3 regions of the Paenibacillus sp. HJGM_3 genome follow, and region 1 is predicted to be linked to each of the others. Evidence: riboswitches for the same ligand, from Rfam matches in the RefSeq annotation. Region 1 holds a riboswitch; each other region holds the start of a gene.
What was found. A riboswitch is a leader RNA that binds a small molecule or an ion and turns the genes downstream of it on or off. The one in region 1 is predicted to bind cyclic di-GMP.
Positions count from the first base shown of each region.

Region 2: another riboswitch for cyclic di-GMP. It lies ahead of ACI5FR_RS03850 (diguanylate cyclase domain-containing protein); the one in region 1 lies ahead of ACI5FR_RS33005 (hypothetical protein).
Region 3: another riboswitch for cyclic di-GMP. It lies ahead of ACI5FR_RS30345 (stalk domain-containing protein); the one in region 1 lies ahead of ACI5FR_RS33005 (hypothetical protein).

Region 1 is NZ_JBJGED010000050.1:9,368-14,961, reverse strand. It holds gene ACI5FR_RS33020 (PrkA family serine protein kinase) at 1-1,265, shown strand, start outside; gene ACI5FR_RS33015 (cold-inducible protein YdjO-related protein) at 1,421-1,618, opposite strand; gene ACI5FR_RS33010 (class I SAM-dependent methyltransferase) at 1,848-2,630, shown strand; cyclic di-GMP riboswitch class I at 2,724-2,807, shown strand; gene ACI5FR_RS33005 (hypothetical protein) at 2,917-3,129, shown strand; gene ACI5FR_RS33000 (VanZ family protein) at 3,298-3,804, shown strand; gene ACI5FR_RS32995 (aldo/keto reductase) at 3,909-4,736, shown strand; gene ACI5FR_RS32990 (hypothetical protein) at 4,817-4,975, opposite strand; gene ACI5FR_RS32985 (efflux RND transporter permease subunit) at 5,059-5,594, shown strand, end outside.
Region 2 is NZ_JBJGED010000002.1:343,814-349,407, reverse strand. It holds gene ACI5FR_RS03865 (ABC transporter permease) at 1-341, shown strand, start outside; gene ACI5FR_RS03860 (carbohydrate ABC transporter permease) at 355-1,242, shown strand; gene ACI5FR_RS03855 (sialidase family protein) at 1,289-2,392, shown strand; cyclic di-GMP riboswitch class I at 2,588-2,675, shown strand; gene ACI5FR_RS03850 (diguanylate cyclase domain-containing protein) at 2,782-4,788, shown strand; gene hflX (GTPase HflX) at 4,894-5,594, shown strand, end outside.
Region 3 is NZ_JBJGED010000040.1:9,133-14,726, reverse strand. It holds gene ACI5FR_RS30355 (M20/M25/M40 family metallo-hydrolase) at 1-1,121, shown strand, start outside; gene ACI5FR_RS30350 (WG repeat-containing protein) at 1,186-3,012, opposite strand; cyclic di-GMP riboswitch class I at 3,182-3,271, shown strand; gene ACI5FR_RS30345 (stalk domain-containing protein) at 3,330-5,297, shown strand; gene ACI5FR_RS30340 (DUF3866 family protein) at 5,360-5,594, shown strand, end outside.

The sequences.
Region 1 (5,594 bases):
AGGACATCGCCGACCTCACCGGCAGCATCGACTTCTCCACGATTACGGAATACGGCACCGAGTCCGATCCCCGGGCTTACCGGTTCGACGGAGAGCTGAACAAAGCGAATCGGGGCCTTATGGAATTCCAGGAAATGCTGAAGTGCGACGAGAAGTTCCTCTGGAACTTGCTGTCGCTGACGCAGGAGGGCAATTTCAAGGCAGGCCGGTTCGCACTCATCTCCGCCGATGAGCTCATTGTGGCCCACACGAATGAATCCGAATACAAATCGTTCATCGCCAACAAGAAGAACGAGGCGCTTCAATCGCGGATGATCGTCATGCAGATCCCGTACAACCTGAAGGTGTCGGAGGAGGAGAAAATTTACCGCAAGCTCATCCAGCAAAGCGACATGAAGCACATCCACATCGCACCGCATTCGCTCCGCGCGGCCGCGATCTTCTCCGTCCTGACCCGGCTCAAGGAATCGAAGAAGCAGGGGATGGACCTCGTTAAGAAAATGCGGCTGTACGACGGCGAAACCGTGGAGGGGTTCAAGGACGCGGACCTGAAGGAGATGCAGAACGAATACATCGAAGAAGGCATGACCGGCATCGATCCGCGCTACGTAATCAACCGCATCTCGAGCGCGCTCATCCGGCAAAACCTGGAGTTCATCAACGCCCTCGACGTGCTGCGCGCGCTCAAGGACGGCCTCGACCAACACCCTTCGATCACGAAGGAGGAGCGGGAGCGGTACTTGAACTACATCTCCGTGGCGCGCAAGGAATACGACGAGCTGGCGAAGAAGGAAGTGCAGAAGGCGTTCGTCTACTCGTACGAGGAGTCGGCGAAGACACTGTTCAACAACTACCTGGACAACATCGAAGCGTACTGCAATTGGCAAAAAATCAAAGACCCGCTGACCGGCGAGGAGATGGATCCGGATGAGCGGCTGATGCGGTCGATCGAGGAGCAGATCGGCGTCTCGGAGAACGCGAAGAAGGCGTTCCGCGAGGAGATCCTGATCCGGATGTCGAGCTACGCGCGTAAAGGCAGAAAGTTCGAGCACGGCAGCCACGAACGGCTGCGCGAGGCGATCGAGCGGAAGCTGTTCACCGATCTGAAGGACATCGTGAAGATCACGACATCCACGAAGACCCCGGACGAGAATCAGCTGAAGAAGATCAACGAGGTCATCAAGCGGCTGGTCGACGAGCACGGGTATACGACCGGTTCGGCCAACGAACTGCTGCGCTACGTGGGCAGCCTGTTGAACCGCTGAGCGGCCGAAGACGAGTAAAGCTTAAAGCGAAAAGCGTAAAGCCCGAAGTTCGCTCACATGGAGCGGGCTTCGGGCTTTAGTTCGCAGTGACGCTAGGAATTTGGGAATAAGAACAAACGCTGGACACCCCGACGGCTTGGAGCGAAAACGGTGCCTTACCTCGATCGCGGCTGTTTCGCTTTGGCCAGCTTAGGCAAATGCTTGATGCTGCGGATCATCTTGCTGCGGCACAGCGGGCATTCCGGCGATGGCGCCGTCGTCAATTCCTCGCGCACCCAGGCTTTGCAATCCCGGTTGCTGCAGCGATAGATCGGCATCGGCGTCAAGTCCGGTTTGGTTACTTCGGTTATCAAAGCGATCGTACCCTCCTGTAGTTGAACATTCCAAAGGGCACTTTATCAAATATGGCCTGGATTATCAAATGATAGAGTTTTCGGGCAAATGCGTCTATTTGGCTGCAGCAGCTCGTGCTCCTTAGGTGCTCGTTCCGTTATAGGCATCGATTATAGAATCGATAGTTATTATATATTTCACTTATAACGTTTCGTGCGTCAAACTGGTACTAAAAGGAGAGTGAGTTGCATGGAATGGAACCACGCACCGCAACCGACAGACTGGAATTCCACCTTGTACGACCGGCAGCTGGGCTTCGTCTCGGCCTACGGGATGGGGGCCGTGGACTGGCTGGCGCCGAGGCCGGGCGAGCATGTGCTCGACCTCGGCTGCGGCACGGGCGATCTGACGGCGCAGATCGCCGCGAAGGGAGCCGCCGCCGACGGCCTGGATGCCTCGGAGGCGATGATCCTGGAGGCCCGGCGCAAGTACCCGGGCCTGCACTTCGAGGTGGCGGACGCGCACGGCTTCCGCCCCGCCCGCACGTATGACGCCGTGTTCTCGAACGCGGCGCTGCATTGGATGACGCGGCCGGCAGCCGTCATCCGCGGGGTAGCCGCGGCGCTCCGGCCTGGCGGCCGGTTCGTCGGCGAGTTCGGCGCCCGCGGCAACGTCGAGCGCATCGTGCATGCGCTCGAGCAGGCCGTAGGGCGCCTCGGCATTGACGCCGCCGCGCGCAACCCCTGGTTCTTCCCCTCGGCAGGCGAATATGCGACGCTGTTGGAGGCCCAGGGGTTCACGGTCAGGCGGCTCGTCACGTTCGAGCGGCCCACGCCGCTGAACGACGGCGACCATGGGCTGCGCCACTGGCTCACCATGTTCGGAGGAGCCTATTGGAGCGGCCTCACAGCGGAGCAAGTCGAGGCCGTCATCGCCGACGTCGGGCAGGCGCTCCGAGCGGAATTGTTCGCGGACGGGGTGTGGACGGTGGACTACGTCAGGCTGCGGTTTGAAGCGGTGAAGCTGATGTAAGTAAAGCTGACAACAATTAGTGCTTTGGTCCTATTACGCCAAGGGGAGTAGTATGATACTATTTTCTCTGTTTGAGAGGTACGATAGTTCATTAGCATGATATGGCAAACCCGCACGAAAGGCGGGGACGCAAAGCCACGGGTCTACAGCGAATGCTATGACAGCCGGGTTGCCCAAGAGCGGATGGTAGACGCTGTCTTTAGGGCAGCGTCTTTTTTGTATTTATACGCATCGTTTGGTTGGTGAGGCAACGCGTCACTTTGTGGGAAACTTAGGGGGTGAAATAGTGGATGAAGTAAAGCAGTTGAAAACCGATCTCCATCGGCTGACGGTGGAATTGATCGGAGGCTGTGCTTACTGCTCGATGATTTCCTCGAACATTGAATTCAAAACGCCGATCTATTGCACCAAGTTCACCGGAGCGATGCACCCGACCTGTGTCGACGTGGCGACTTGCCTGTCATGCCAGGAATACAAGCGCGGAACGGCGGTATCGTGATGAAGTAGACGTTTTTCAGAATAGGGGCTGATCTCGGTGGTGTTGCAACCCGCCGGACAGCCCCTTCTCTCATTTCGCCCGGGTTGTCAAGTTGGCGTCCTTTTGGAATTGATTTATAATCAAGGAATACGCTTGTACGAGAGACCAAGGCCGGGAAGGGGCATGCAGGTGAGAGCAACATCTTACATACGATGGATTCCGGCCGTTTTGATCATGGCCGTCATTTTTTACTCCTCCTCCCAGCCGTATCACAAGCAAGATATGAGGCCGAGGCTGCACAAGCTGTTGCCCGAGAAGCAAATTGCCGAGCAGTTCTCGGGAGTCCGGTTCCAGTACGCCGGGGAGGTCGTCAGCATTCAGCACTTGGGCGTGCCGGGCTTCGTAGAATTTTTCATCCGCAAGGGAGCGCACTTGTTCATCTATATGGCGTTGGGGGCGGCGGTTGCGTACGCGTTGTACCGAATCCGCCGGAAGGCGGCGCTATTCGGACTCAGCGTTCTATTCTGCGCCCTGTATGCGGCCTCGGATGAATTCCATCAGAGCCTGACGGGCGACCGGACGCCGCTCGCGATCGACGTCGGCATCGATACCGCGGGGGCGGTCATCGGCGTGGGACTTTATTTGCTCTTCCGTATCATCGCTGCAAATTTCCGAATATCCCGATCCCATCCATAGATCAGGGACCGGCGGCGTACAGTCCCGGATCTTTTATTTGATTAGGGAACGGTATGCTATAATGAGGGCTATGCGCCACCACACTATCGATTGGAGGGGTTCGTATGATTTCGAACACATTCACCATTTTGAACAATGGAGTCGAGATGCCTCGGCTGGGCTTGGGTGTCTGGAAAGTGACCGACGACAAGGTGCTGATCGACGCGGTGCACGCGGCCGTGAAGGCCGGCTACCGCAGCATTGATACGGCGGCGATCTATGGCAACGAGGCGGCGGTCGGGGAAGCGATCCGCACTTGCGGCGTTGGCCGAGGCGAGCTGTTCGTCACGTCGAAGGTGTGGAACAGCGAACAAGGCTACGATTCCACGCTGCGGGCGTTCGAGACGAGCATGGACAAGCTGGGGCTCGAAGTGCTGGACCTGTATCTGATTCATTGGCCGGTTAAAGGCAAATATAAAGACACCTGGAGAGCGCTGGAAAAGCTGTATGCGGACGGACGGGTACGGGCAATCGGCGTAAGCAATTTCCATGTGCACCACCTGGAGGATTTGCTGCAGGACGCGAAGGTCGTTCCTGCCGTAGACCAGGTCGAGCTTCATCCGCGGCTCACCCAGCAGCCGCTGCGCGAGTATGCCCAAGCGAAGGGCATTCAGATCGAAGCTTGGAGCCCGCTGATGCAGGGCGGCGAGCTGCTCGACCATCCGCTGCTGGCGAAGATCGGAGCCGCGCATGGCAAATCGGCGGCCCAAGCCATCCTCCGCTGGGACATCCAGCATGGCCTTGTTACGATTCCGAAGTCCGTCACGCCTAGCCGGATCGAGGCGAACGCGGCGATCTTCGACTTCGAATTGACGCCTGAGGAGATGGCGTCCATCGACGCGCTGAACGAGAACCGCCGGGTCGGGGCCGATCCGGACAATTTCAATTTCTAATCGTCCCCTCTGGTGGCGAAGAGCAAAGACCGTCCGGATTCCGGACGGTCTTTTCGTGATGCGTGGCTTAGGTAGTCAATCTAGAAGGCATACCGCTTGAGGGCGGTATGGCCGGTCGGCAGTCCCCAAATTTTGCCGTCCACCGTGGCCATCCCCGTAATCCCGGTCAAGCCGGAGACGGGCAGCGAATGCGTGGCGACCTCGTAGACGAAGGGTGCATTGACTTCCCGGACTAGCATTCGCTATGATTTAGCTGCAAGAACGACTTTTGAACGAGCTATTCTTCTATATAATGCCTGTACATAGGAAGGTTGAGAGCGGCATGATTATGACCAAATTCAGCTTGCGCAATCCGATCGCCATCGTGATCCTGGTGCTGCTGGTCGCCTGCGGAGGTGTTTACTCGGCCACGAAATTCAAGCAGGAGTCGATGCCGGATATCGCCATCCCGTACTTATTCGTTACTGCGCTGTACCCGGGAGCGACGCCGCAAGAGGTGCAGAACGAAGTGGCGATTCCGCTCGAGCGGGCCCTTCGGCAAGTCGAAGGGGTTCAAGTGCTTGAATCGACGTCGGCCAGCAATGTGGCGACGGTGAACATGCAGTTCTCGTTCAGCGCCGATCTGCAGGAGAAGACGGCGAAGGTCGAGGAAGTGCTGAACGGCATGCAGCTGCCGCAAGGCGTGGAGAAGCCGGTTCTGAACAAAATCTCGTTCTCGAGCGGTCCCATGATGTACGCGTCGGTCACGGCGAACGCCGGAACGTCCTTGGACGAGCTGCAGACGTTCGTCCGGAAGCAGGTGCTCCCGGCGCTCGAAGGGGTCGACGGAGTGGGGAAGGTGCAGACGGCGGGGCTCGC
Region 2 (5,594 bases), on a different contig from region 1:
ACCAGGACCAGTACGAATCCGCGACGATTGACGGAGCGAACCGCTTCCATCAAATCCGCTACATTACGCTGCCTTCCCTGGTTCCGGTCATGACCGTCCTGTTCATCCTGAACGTCGGGGGCGTCATGAATGCCGGCTTCGACCAAATTTTCAATCTTTACAATCCGGCCGTGTACAGTGTAGCGGATATTATCGACACATATGTATACCGCATCGGGCTCATTGATACGAAATACGGGTTCTCCACGGCTGTGGGCTTGTTCAAGAATGTGGTCGCGCTCGTGCTGGTCGTCGGGACGAACTACATCGTCAAACGCTTTAACGAATACGGAATTTGGTGAGGGGGACGGCCAAGTGAATACTTATAGGTCCAAGAGCTTGCTAAGCCGATCGTTCGATTGGTTCAACATCGGGCTGATGGTCGTGTTGTCCCTCCTGTTCCTCTATCCGTTCTGGAACCTGATTATGCTGTCCATGACCGCGCCGGCTTACGTCGACAAGCTGGGCCTCCGGCTGTGGGCGGACGGGATCAATCTGGCCTCATATAAGCAGCTGTTCAGCAGCGACATTATCTACATCGCCTATCGCAATACGATCCTCCGCACAGTCCTGGGGGCCGGACTTACGGTCATCGTCACGATGTGCGCGGCATACTCGCTCTCACGCCGAGATTTGCCGTTCCGTAATGCGATTACTTTGTTCATGCTGTTCACGATTGTTTTCAACGGCGGACTGATCCCCACCTACTTGAACATCCGCCACTTGGGGCTGCTGAATTCCATGTGGGCGCTCATCCTGCCTACGCTGGCCAATGCTTGGTATATCATTTTGGCCCGTAATTTTCTCATGGGCTTCCCGAAGGAGCTCGAGGACTCGGCGCTCATCGACGGCGCGAACCCGGTGCAGGTCGCTTTCCGCATCATCTTCCCGCTCTCGATGCCGATTATTGCCGTAATCGCCTTATGGTCGGGCGTCTCCCACTGGAATGCCTGGTTCGATGCGATGATCTATTTGCGGGAGAAAAGCGATTTCGTGCTGCAGCTGCTCGTGCAGAAAATTTTCCAGCAGGACCGGATCGACACGACGAGTACGGGCATATACATCCAGATCACGACCGAAGTGACGAATCAGTCGGTCAAGGCCGCGACGATCATTGCCGCGATTACGCCGATTATCGCCGTGTATCCGTTTCTTCAGAAGTATTTTGCCAAAGGGGTTATGATCGGGTCGCTGAAAGGATGAGATGGGTTTAAATCAGGTTGATTTAGAGGTTAAAGGAGGACTTGCAATGGCCGTCATTAAAACGATTAAACATGTAGAGATTTACAAGGATGAGCATTATAACACGTTTCCGACCATCATACGGTTGAACGACGGATCTTACCGGATCGGCTTCCGGCAAGCGCCCGATCGCCGCACGGCCTATGACGGAGCGATCACGCACGTAGACGCTTCCTCGAAGGCCGTCACGATCCGTTCGACGGACGGTCTGGACTGGGATACGGACGCGACCATTATATGGGATGACTTCTTCCATGGCGTTCAGGATCCCAGCCTCAATGTGCTGAGAGACGGGACGATATTCGTCACCTATTTCACCTGGAAGGTGTACGAACGTGACGATGCTCCCGCAGAGATGAAGCCGGGTACTTGGCACCGAGTCATGGATCGCTGGATCGGCCGTATGGCGGGCTGCTATTCGATCCGTTCCGCAGATGGGGGACAGACTTGGGATACGCCAGAGTTGGTGGAGCTCGGGGATGTTGTCATCCGTGGGAATTCCGTGGAGCTGGAGGATGGAGCGATTCTGGCTCCGTTCTATGAGCGGGAGGGCGATACATTCAACGTGACGGTAGGGCGAACGGAGGACCGCGGACAGAGTTGGGAGCGTCTCGCCGTACTCCCCGGGTATGAAGGGCAATACCATTATCACGAGCCGAACCTGTTTCAGACGGAATCAGGCAAGCTGATCCTGTTCATCCGCAGCGTGAAGCTGAACAAGGAGCCGGGAGAAGAAAGGACGGCATCGCCGCTCTTCACGTCCGAGTCGCACGACGGGGGGCGGACGTGGAGCGAGGTCAAGATGTGGCCGATCTACTCGCCAAGTCCGTTCAATGCGCTGCGCCTGGCGGATGGACGGGTGCTGCTGAACTATGGGTATCGGCTGGAGCCGTATGGCATCCGAGCGCTCTTGCTCGATCCGGAGTGTACGAACATTGGCACGGCTCCGGAATATGTCATCCGGGACGACGGCTACGGAACCGATATCGGGTACACGAGCGCGGCGCAACTGCCGGACGGACGTGTGCTGATCACTTATTATTACTATCTCGAGGACGGAACCCGGTATATTGCAGGGTCAATTTGCGAGCTGGAGCGAGATGAGTCATAAGACCTATTTTTGACATTGTTCAAGACTTAGGCGAATAGACAAGCTGATGATGGGATTTCGTAAGAAAACAGTTATGATAAGCGATCATCGATTTTTGTGTCAAATATCACAATTTGGAATATTCTGATAAATTGGCTCTTGGAATCGATTTGCATTCGTGGTATAGTAAAAAAGAACTAATTTTCAATCCCCCGTTTTCGATAATGGCAAACTTGTCGAAAGGCAAGGACGCAAAGCCACAGGTCTAAGGTTCTTCCCGAACTATGACAGCTGGGTTGCCGAAGAAAAAACAGGATCCCTATGTTTTTTTGATGCATACCCAGCTGTTCCGATTGTGCTATCGGAATGGCTTTTTCGTTTTCAGGTGTTTGTGATGAAAGGAAGATCCTATGCTAAAACCGATCATTCGCTTGAAATGGCGCTCTAACCTTCCGTACGAACGAATGGAAGTGCTCATGATCCCGCTCGCAGTTTTCACATCGGCCAGCGCGATCGCAGCCGGACTCGACCGTGGCTTCCAGCTCGCCGTTTCGATTGCCTTTTCGCTCAGTCTTGCACTGCTCGTCCGCAATCGCTCCTCCAGGCTAAAATCGAATATGTTCGCCGGATTGGCTTTTGGACTTCTCTTCGTCTTCCTCCCGCAAGTAGATTTCTACTGTTTTCGGTTCATCCTGTATCCTTTGCTGCTCCTGTTCGCTCTGATCGAGCCGAATCCGCGTATCTCATTTGCGGCGGGACTTTTATCGTCCTTCTTTTTGCTCCGGTATCAAGGCCATTTGGAGAGCGAAGTGCTATGGTCGAATATGTTCGCCGTCCAATTGAATGCACTCGTCTATTCCTTGCTTGCTCACATCATCCGAAGGTTATTGAAGGAGCGCAACGAATACCGGCACTTGTCCATGATCGACTCGCTGACGGGGCTTCACTCCCTGCAACAGACGCTGTTGTTCGGGCAAAAGCTCCTTGACGTCGGGCGGCGGGTGAGAGTCTTATTGATCGACCTTGATCATTTCAAGCAAATTAACGATACATACGGCCATATGGTCGGCAATCAAGTGATCGTCCATTTCGCGGGAGCGCTGAAGAAGATGACCGAAGGCTTGAACGGGGTGGTGGGCCGGTTGGGGGGCGATGAGTTCGTGCTCGTCGTAGAAGATCACGCTCGCACCGAGGAGCTGCTGGACAAGATCGAAGGGCGACTGAACCAAAGCCGCTATATTCCCGAGCGCGGGGGCGACCCGCTCCTGTTTACTTTCTCCATCGGCGAGGCCGTCTCGACCGGACACACGAAGGATATGGAGCAGCTGATGCACCTGGCCGATCTGCATATGTACGAACGCAAGCTGCGCAACCGGGCACCGCTTACGCTGAATCAGTCCGAGCAATTGTTCGAGCACCATCCCGACCCGATCTGCACGTTCGACAGCCAGGGCACCCTGCTCGATATGAATCCGGCTGCAGAGGAGCTTCTCGGTTACAAGGCCGAAGAGATCAAGGAGCTCACGTTCAATTCGATTATATGTCCGACTGAGCAAGCGAAAGCGTTGGAGCATTATATGACCTATACGGTCAAAGGCAGTCCGATCGATTATGATGTGACGGTAATGACCGGCAACGGCAAACAAGTGCCGGTTCACGTGATGAATATCCCGATCATCGTGAATCACAAGATTGCCGGCTTCTACGCGCTGGCCAAGGACCAGAGTGGTATCAAGCTCGAGGAGGAGCGGCAGCGCGAGGCCGACAAGCTCGACGCCATGTCCCGCACGGCGGTCAAATTCACTGAGGAGCTACAGGGCCCGTTGAATGCCTTGTCCGAGGTAGTCGAGCTGCTAATGGAGCAGGATGCAGAACGGACGCCGCTCTATGGGGTTATGCGCCGCGAGTTGGAGCATCTGGCTCTCCTCCTGGAGGGCGGGACCCTCCCTACGAAGCCGATGGGTCCTCTCGAGCTGCACTCGCCGGCGACGCTCGTCGCACAAGTTGTCCGCCTGCTCGAGCCCAAGGCGTTCATAGCCGACGTTCACTGGGAGATCCGGTCGGATACGGATATGCGGGACATCCTCTGCGATGCGTCCCGGATTAAGCTGACGCTTCTGCACTTGATGACGAACGCTCTGGAGGCGACCCCGCCCGGCGGATGCGTCTTCATCGATCTGGTGCAGGAGATGGACGCGGTCGTCATCCGCATTCGCGATCAGGGCGGTCCGCTGGATGATGAGGCGCTCCGGCAAATCGGGGATCGTTTCTACACGACCAAACCATATGGGCTGGGGGTCGGGTTGTGGGTGTCGTCGCGGATCGTGCGGGACCATCAAGGCTCGCTGTATGTGTGCCATAATCCGGGCGAGGGCACTACCGTGCAGATCAAGCTTCAAGCACGGCAAGCACTATGAAAAAGCTCCTTTGCGGAGCTTTTTTTAGATCCGTCCTTGCTGTGGTACAATAAGACGAGTTTATTGGAAAATGGACATCAATCTGGCAAGTCCGGAGGTAGATGCATGAAAGTGTCCTCGCATGAGGTGAATGTACGTCAAGAAGAGAAGGCGGTCCTCGTCAGTCTCGTGCTGAAGAGTGACCGGCTGACGGAAGCGATGATCCAATATTCGCTGGAGGAGCTCGTCCGTCTCGCGGAGACGGCGGGCGTCGAAGTGCTCGATACGATGGTGCAGGCGAAGGACGCGGCAGATTCCCGGTGGTTGATCGGCAAAGGCAAGGTGGAAGAGCTGAAGCTGCTCCTGGACGGTCATGGTGCCAACGTCGCCATCTTCAACCAGGAGTTGTCCGGGGCGCAGGTGCGCAATCTGGAGCAGGCGCTCGACGTCAAAATCATCGACCGGACACAGCTTATCCTCGATATATTCGCCCAGCGGTCGAAAACCCGTGAAGGCATCCTGCAGGTCGAGCTCGCCCAGCTCAGCTACTTGCTGCCCCGGCTGTCGGGGCAAGGGAAGAACTTGTCCCGTCTGGGAGGCGGCATCGGGACGCGAGGTCCCGGGGAGACGAAGCTCGAGACCGACCGCCGTCATATCCGCAACCGGATCAGCGAGCTCAGATCTCAGCTGCAGGAGGTGGTGCGGCATCGCAGCTTGCACCGCGAGCGGCGCAAAAAGACGGGCGTGTACCAGGTAGCGCTTGCCGGGTATACAAATGCCGGCAAATCCACGTTGCTGAATCGGCTGACCGAGGCGGACGTCTATGC
Region 3 (5,594 bases), on a different contig from region 1:
TCGAGCAATTTCTCGAGCTTGTGCGCATCGACAGCGAGACGAAGTATGAGCAGGAAATCAGCGCTTACTTGAAGAAGAAGTTCGCTTCCCTCGGCCTGTCCGTGTACGAGGACGATACGGCGGCTGTGACCGGGCACGGATCCGGGAACCTGATTCTGACGCTTCCCGCCTCGGAGGGAGGAGAAGGCATCCCTACGATTTTCTTCACTTGCCATATGGATACCGTGACGCCGGGCAAGGGGATCAAGCCGCAGATCGACTCCGACGGTTATATCCGCAGCGACGGGACGACGATCCTCGGCAGCGACGACAAAGCCGGCGTAGCGGCGATCTTCGAGTCGATCCAAGTGCTGAAGGAGCAGAACATCCGGCACGGCAAAATTCAGTACGTGATTACTGCTGGGGAAGAATCCGGCCTGCTCGGCGCCCGTGCGATGGCGGCGAACCCGCCCAAAGAGCTCGTAGCGGAGTTCGGGTATGCGATCGATTCGAGCGGCCATATCGGAGAAATCGCCGTGGCGGCGCCGTCCCAGTCCAAGATTCACATCACGTTCTATGGCAAAGCCGCACACGCCGGCGTCAATCCCGAGGATGGCATCAGCGCGATTCAGGTCGCGAGCCGTGCCGTCTCCAAAATGCCGTTGGGCCGCATCGACAGCGAGACGACAGCGAACATCGGCCGTTTCGCCGGCGGCGGGGCGACGAATATCGTCTGCGAGCTCGTGGAGCTCGACGCGGAAGCGCGGAGCCTCGTGCCCGACAAGCTGGAGCGCCAAGTCGAAGCGATGCGGCGAGCGAGCGAGGCGGCTGCCGCGGAGATGGGGGCGCGGTGCGAGTTCAAGTCCGAGATCATTTACCCCGGATATAAGTACGATGAGACCGCACCCGTGGTCAAGCTGGCGCTGAAGGCCATTGAAAAGATCGGCCGCAAGGGCTCGACGTTCCACACCGGCGGCGGCAGCGACGCCAACATGTTCAACGGGATGGGCATTCCGACCGTGAACCTCGCGGTTGGCTACGAGTACATTCACACGACGAAGGAACAGATCGCGATCTCGGAGCTGACCGGCGCGGCTGAGCTTGTGGTGGCGATTGTGAAGGAGACGGCGGCGGGGGCTTAGGGACTCGCGGCCAAAAATAGACAGCCGACTCCAATAGGAGTCGGCTGTTGCCATTTCAGAACAATTACATTTCAGCGGGCGGTTCCCAGATGAACCGTCCCGTATGATCGATATAGCGGCTGGTCGTTTCTTTTCCATTCATTATGGACACGCTTGCTATCCCATTTTCGAATGGGTAAGCGTAACGAAAACTCGGTTGAATGACCCAATCGCCCTTCGTGTTGATGTACCCGTTTTTTTTGGCTGCACCCAAACTGCTGGCTGCAGCAACACCTTCACGAAAATAGTCGGCATTTTCAAACTGAGGCGGGATGACCATGGTGCCTTTGGTATCTATGTACCCCCACGCTCCTCCGTCCGGGGTAGCCATTTTTACGGCGGCCAAGCCCTCCGTGAATTCTCTTGCATCCATATATTTCGCCTCTAGAACGAGCTTTCCGCTAGCATCGATAAATCCCCAAGATGACTTGGGATCGGCGCTCGTTTTTACTGGAGCGAGGCCATGACTGAAGGTTCTAGCCTTCAAGTACTGAAACGGAATGACCTGCTTTCCAGTGGTATCAATATACCCCCAGTTTTTTCGATCCTTGGTGACGGCCGCCAATCCTTCGTTGAAACCTTGCGACTGCGTAATATCCCATGCATATTGCTGGGGTATAACTTCCTTGCCCGTTAAATCCACAAATCCGATTTTATATTCGTCCAGATGAGTGTGAATAGTCATGACAGCAGCCATCCCATCATGAAAGGGAGAAGCCAAGCTGTAGGCGATTCCAGTAAGCGCAGTTCCGGTTTTGTCGATAAATAAAGTATTGGCGGACAGCGAGCCGTTCACGATCGAGACTGGAGCAAGGCCTTGAGAGAATGGATAGGCTGCCCTGTATGTGGGCTCCAATGCAACCTTGCCAGATAAGTCGATATAACCATGCAGCCAAGTCTTCTGTTCATGTATACCAATCACCGCCATCCCGTCTGAGAATGGCTCGGCCGCATCATATTGAGGAGAGACTATCATATGTCCCACTCGATCTATATAGCCGTACTTGTTATTAACCTGCACCGGCCATAGCATTTTGGGCGCGGCCGTGGACTGGGTGTTTTTGGCTTCCTCCAGCAGTTTGGTCAATGCCGGGGATGCTTGCATCTCTATGGCAAGCTCTAGAGGTGTCCGATTACTGGAATCCTTGGCCGAAGTTAGTGCCTGTGCATTTAGTAAGGCTGTCACAACTTCGACTTGATTCAGCTGAACGGCTTCATGAAGCGGGTAGTCGCCGGACAAGCTCTTGGAATTCGGGTCTGCCCCGGTTTGAAGCAGATCCGGCACTAAGGCAGGCAGTTTGGCAATCGCTAGCTCCAGTACCGACTGATTAGCAACGTTTGTGTAATTGGCATATGCTCCGAGCTTCAAATAGGCTTTGGCCTGGAGCAAGTCTTGTTTTGCAATGGAAAGGAGTAGCTTCTCCTCAAGAGTTGTTGACACGGCGATGGTCCGGGTAGTGTCATCCCACTCGATGATACCATTGAGACTCTCAACTACAAAACGAAGCGGGATGAATGTATTTCCATCAATAATCACCGGAGCATAGTCCAACGTATAAGGTTTATTGTTGACTTGTGCCTCAAGGCTTCCAATCTGCAGCTTGATGTCAAAATTGGCGTTATGGCCTTCGATAGACTTATAGCTTTCCTCCCAATTAATGATTAATCCCAGCTTCTCGAAAATCGGACGAAACGGCACGAACGTAGTTCCCTCCCTAATGAATGGGGGCAGCTCCATCTTAAGCTGATGTCGATTCACGAACACCTGGATAGGGGCTGCATCTTCCGCATAAATCGGACTGGCGCATAATAGTGTTGCGGTTAGAGCAAGGGCAAGGGCCTTTTTCAACATAGCTGCAACTCCTTTCATTTCCAACTACTTCGCGCATGGGATTCGACAGAAATCGTCAGAATTCCTTCTTTATTTGTATTTTTCTGATTTGGTGAAGGATTTTTATGGGAAATGCAGAAGAATAAGACGAGCAGTATGGACTGTATAAGATAGGCATAAAGAACCAGATGAATTGAAAAGGCAAACTCGTCGAAAGGCGAGGACGCAAAGCCACGGGCCTAATCCTGAAAGAAGCTGGAATGGTCGCCGGGTTGCCGAGTTTGTTTGGTTTTTTGCTGTATTAATAGGTGAATTCATTAAGAAGGGGCGAATTATCAATGGGTAAGCAATGGAGATTTAAATTCGGTGCAGCCTGTATGGCTTTAACGTTAATGGTTAGTGCCGGATTCGGAGGCATAGGGATCGGGCATGCAGAGGCCGAGGGGGCCCGGCTTACTGAGGAGTTGGATCAAGTTTTGCCTTTCCAGCTGTATAAGTATGGTAAGCCGATACAGAATCAGGCCATTCTCCGAACAGACGGTGCCTACGTATGGAAATGGATGAACCGAGGAAACGGGTTGCAAGGATTGATGACCGACGGGAAAGGGACTTTCTATTATTACGATGACAGCAATATTGTGCATGCTGTGAACAGCGAAAATGAGGAATTATGGATGTCGGAGCCATTCCAAAGTAAAATCATCAGGATGAATCTTTCTGGTAATGGGAATATCATTGTACAAATATCCGGAAATAACTCGACATTCAGAGTTATAGATTCCAAGATGGAGCCTGTTACGACGAAACAACTCGTCCTTCTCAATCGTTTCGGTCAAATCCTGCTTGATCAGACGGTTTTAGAGCCACCTACTTTATCGACAATGCCTGCTTTTGTCGGAGACCAAATCGTTGCCCTTACGGAGGCAGGAGTCGTCAGTTATGACCGGGAGGGTCGAATCCAGTGGAAGTACACAGACCGAATCAAGTTCGAAGGCAGTGGCCAAAGTATCAGAACGAATTTGCTCAGTATTAGGGTATATCCTAGCATTCAGATGGCGGCTCTGTTAACCACGGACGGGGAGTATATCACGATCGATCTCCAAAACGGCAAGCTTCGATCGGTTGAAAAAGCAACGGAACAAACTCTCCGCTATAAGGGAACGAACCGTGTTGTCATTCAGAATGACAAGGGATTGTATTTGGACGGGGAGAAGTGGCTCACCGAAAGCGAGCTGCTGGCTGCATTCGACTCGAGAGCAGCAGTCCCTGCATCAACTGTGCGCAGTATAAACATGCCCGGGGGAAGCTATTCCGTAGTCCCCCAGGAAAACGCTCTTGTTGTGCGGGATTTAGAGGGACAAGTTCGCTACACATACACCTTCCCAGACACGCGATTCACAGTTCCTCGCAATCTAGTATGGAATGAGTCAGGTGATGCCTATTTTAGCGATAGCGGCGGCAATCTTTATGGCCTGGACGCGGAAGGGAACGAGCAATTCCGTTTTATTCGCAACGAGAACAACCTTACGGTCAGTACGCTGGCTCCAGCTCCGGATGGGGGAGTTCTGGGTATTATGGACGGAGTTGGGTTATTCCGTATCTCCCCTGCGGGGATTGGCATTCAAGTGAATGGGGAAGATGTCGCGTTCACCCAGTCACCCTATATTCATGGAGGTACAACGATGGTTCCGTTTCGTCCGGTGTTTGAGAAGTTGGGACTCGATGTGGGCTGGGATGAATGGACCCAGACCGTTCGGGGCACTAAGGCAGGAGTTGACATCCGTTTGCAATTAGGGAGTACGGAAGCGACGGTGGATAATCAACGCACGGAGCTGTCAGTCGCTCCCATGTTGCGGGATGGAACGACATTCGTACCACTTCGCTTCATTGGAGAAGCTCTTCATCTGCAAGTGGAGTGGGACGGCGTGGAGCGTCAGGTGCGGATCGGCAAACCGGATGTGTTGGCTCAGCAGCTTATCGTCCGCTTCCTGAAGCATCTAAGACAAGGGGACGAGCATAAGGCGACGCAAGACTTGTTGGATTCGAGCCGACCTATCGCCGTTCGTGTTCCAGTGCTAGCGCCTTACTTCATAAACACACAATGGAGAAGCGACATTCAATCGATATCGGCGACCTTACAGCCTGACGGCTCCTACTTGGTGAAGACCAGTCAGCGGGACCGGAGTTTCGGCAACAACCTGATCAAGGATATTTTTCAGAACCATTGGTATCAGGTGAAATGGTCGGAACGTGGCGGATGGAAGCTGGACAATTCGGATTTGTTCCAGCGGGGGACGCTGTTTTAGACTGTTGCAGACATAATTAACTGTTGCGCCTGCTACTCTGTTAGTAGAGAGGGGGTGCGGAAATGACCATCATGTGGGCAATAGGGACTGTTGTGACCGTCGAAGAGAATCATCCAGGAGTCCAGGAGCTTCAAGTGCAGATGAGCAACGGGAATTTGGAAGGGGCGGTGCATTTTCCTGGGGAGACGGGGATGATTCGAGTACGAGCGGGAGTTCGAGTTGTACTGAATGTCACTGCGGAGAGGCTGAAGCTGGGCAGCGGCGGAATGCACTTCGTTCACCACGTGCTGGAGCATA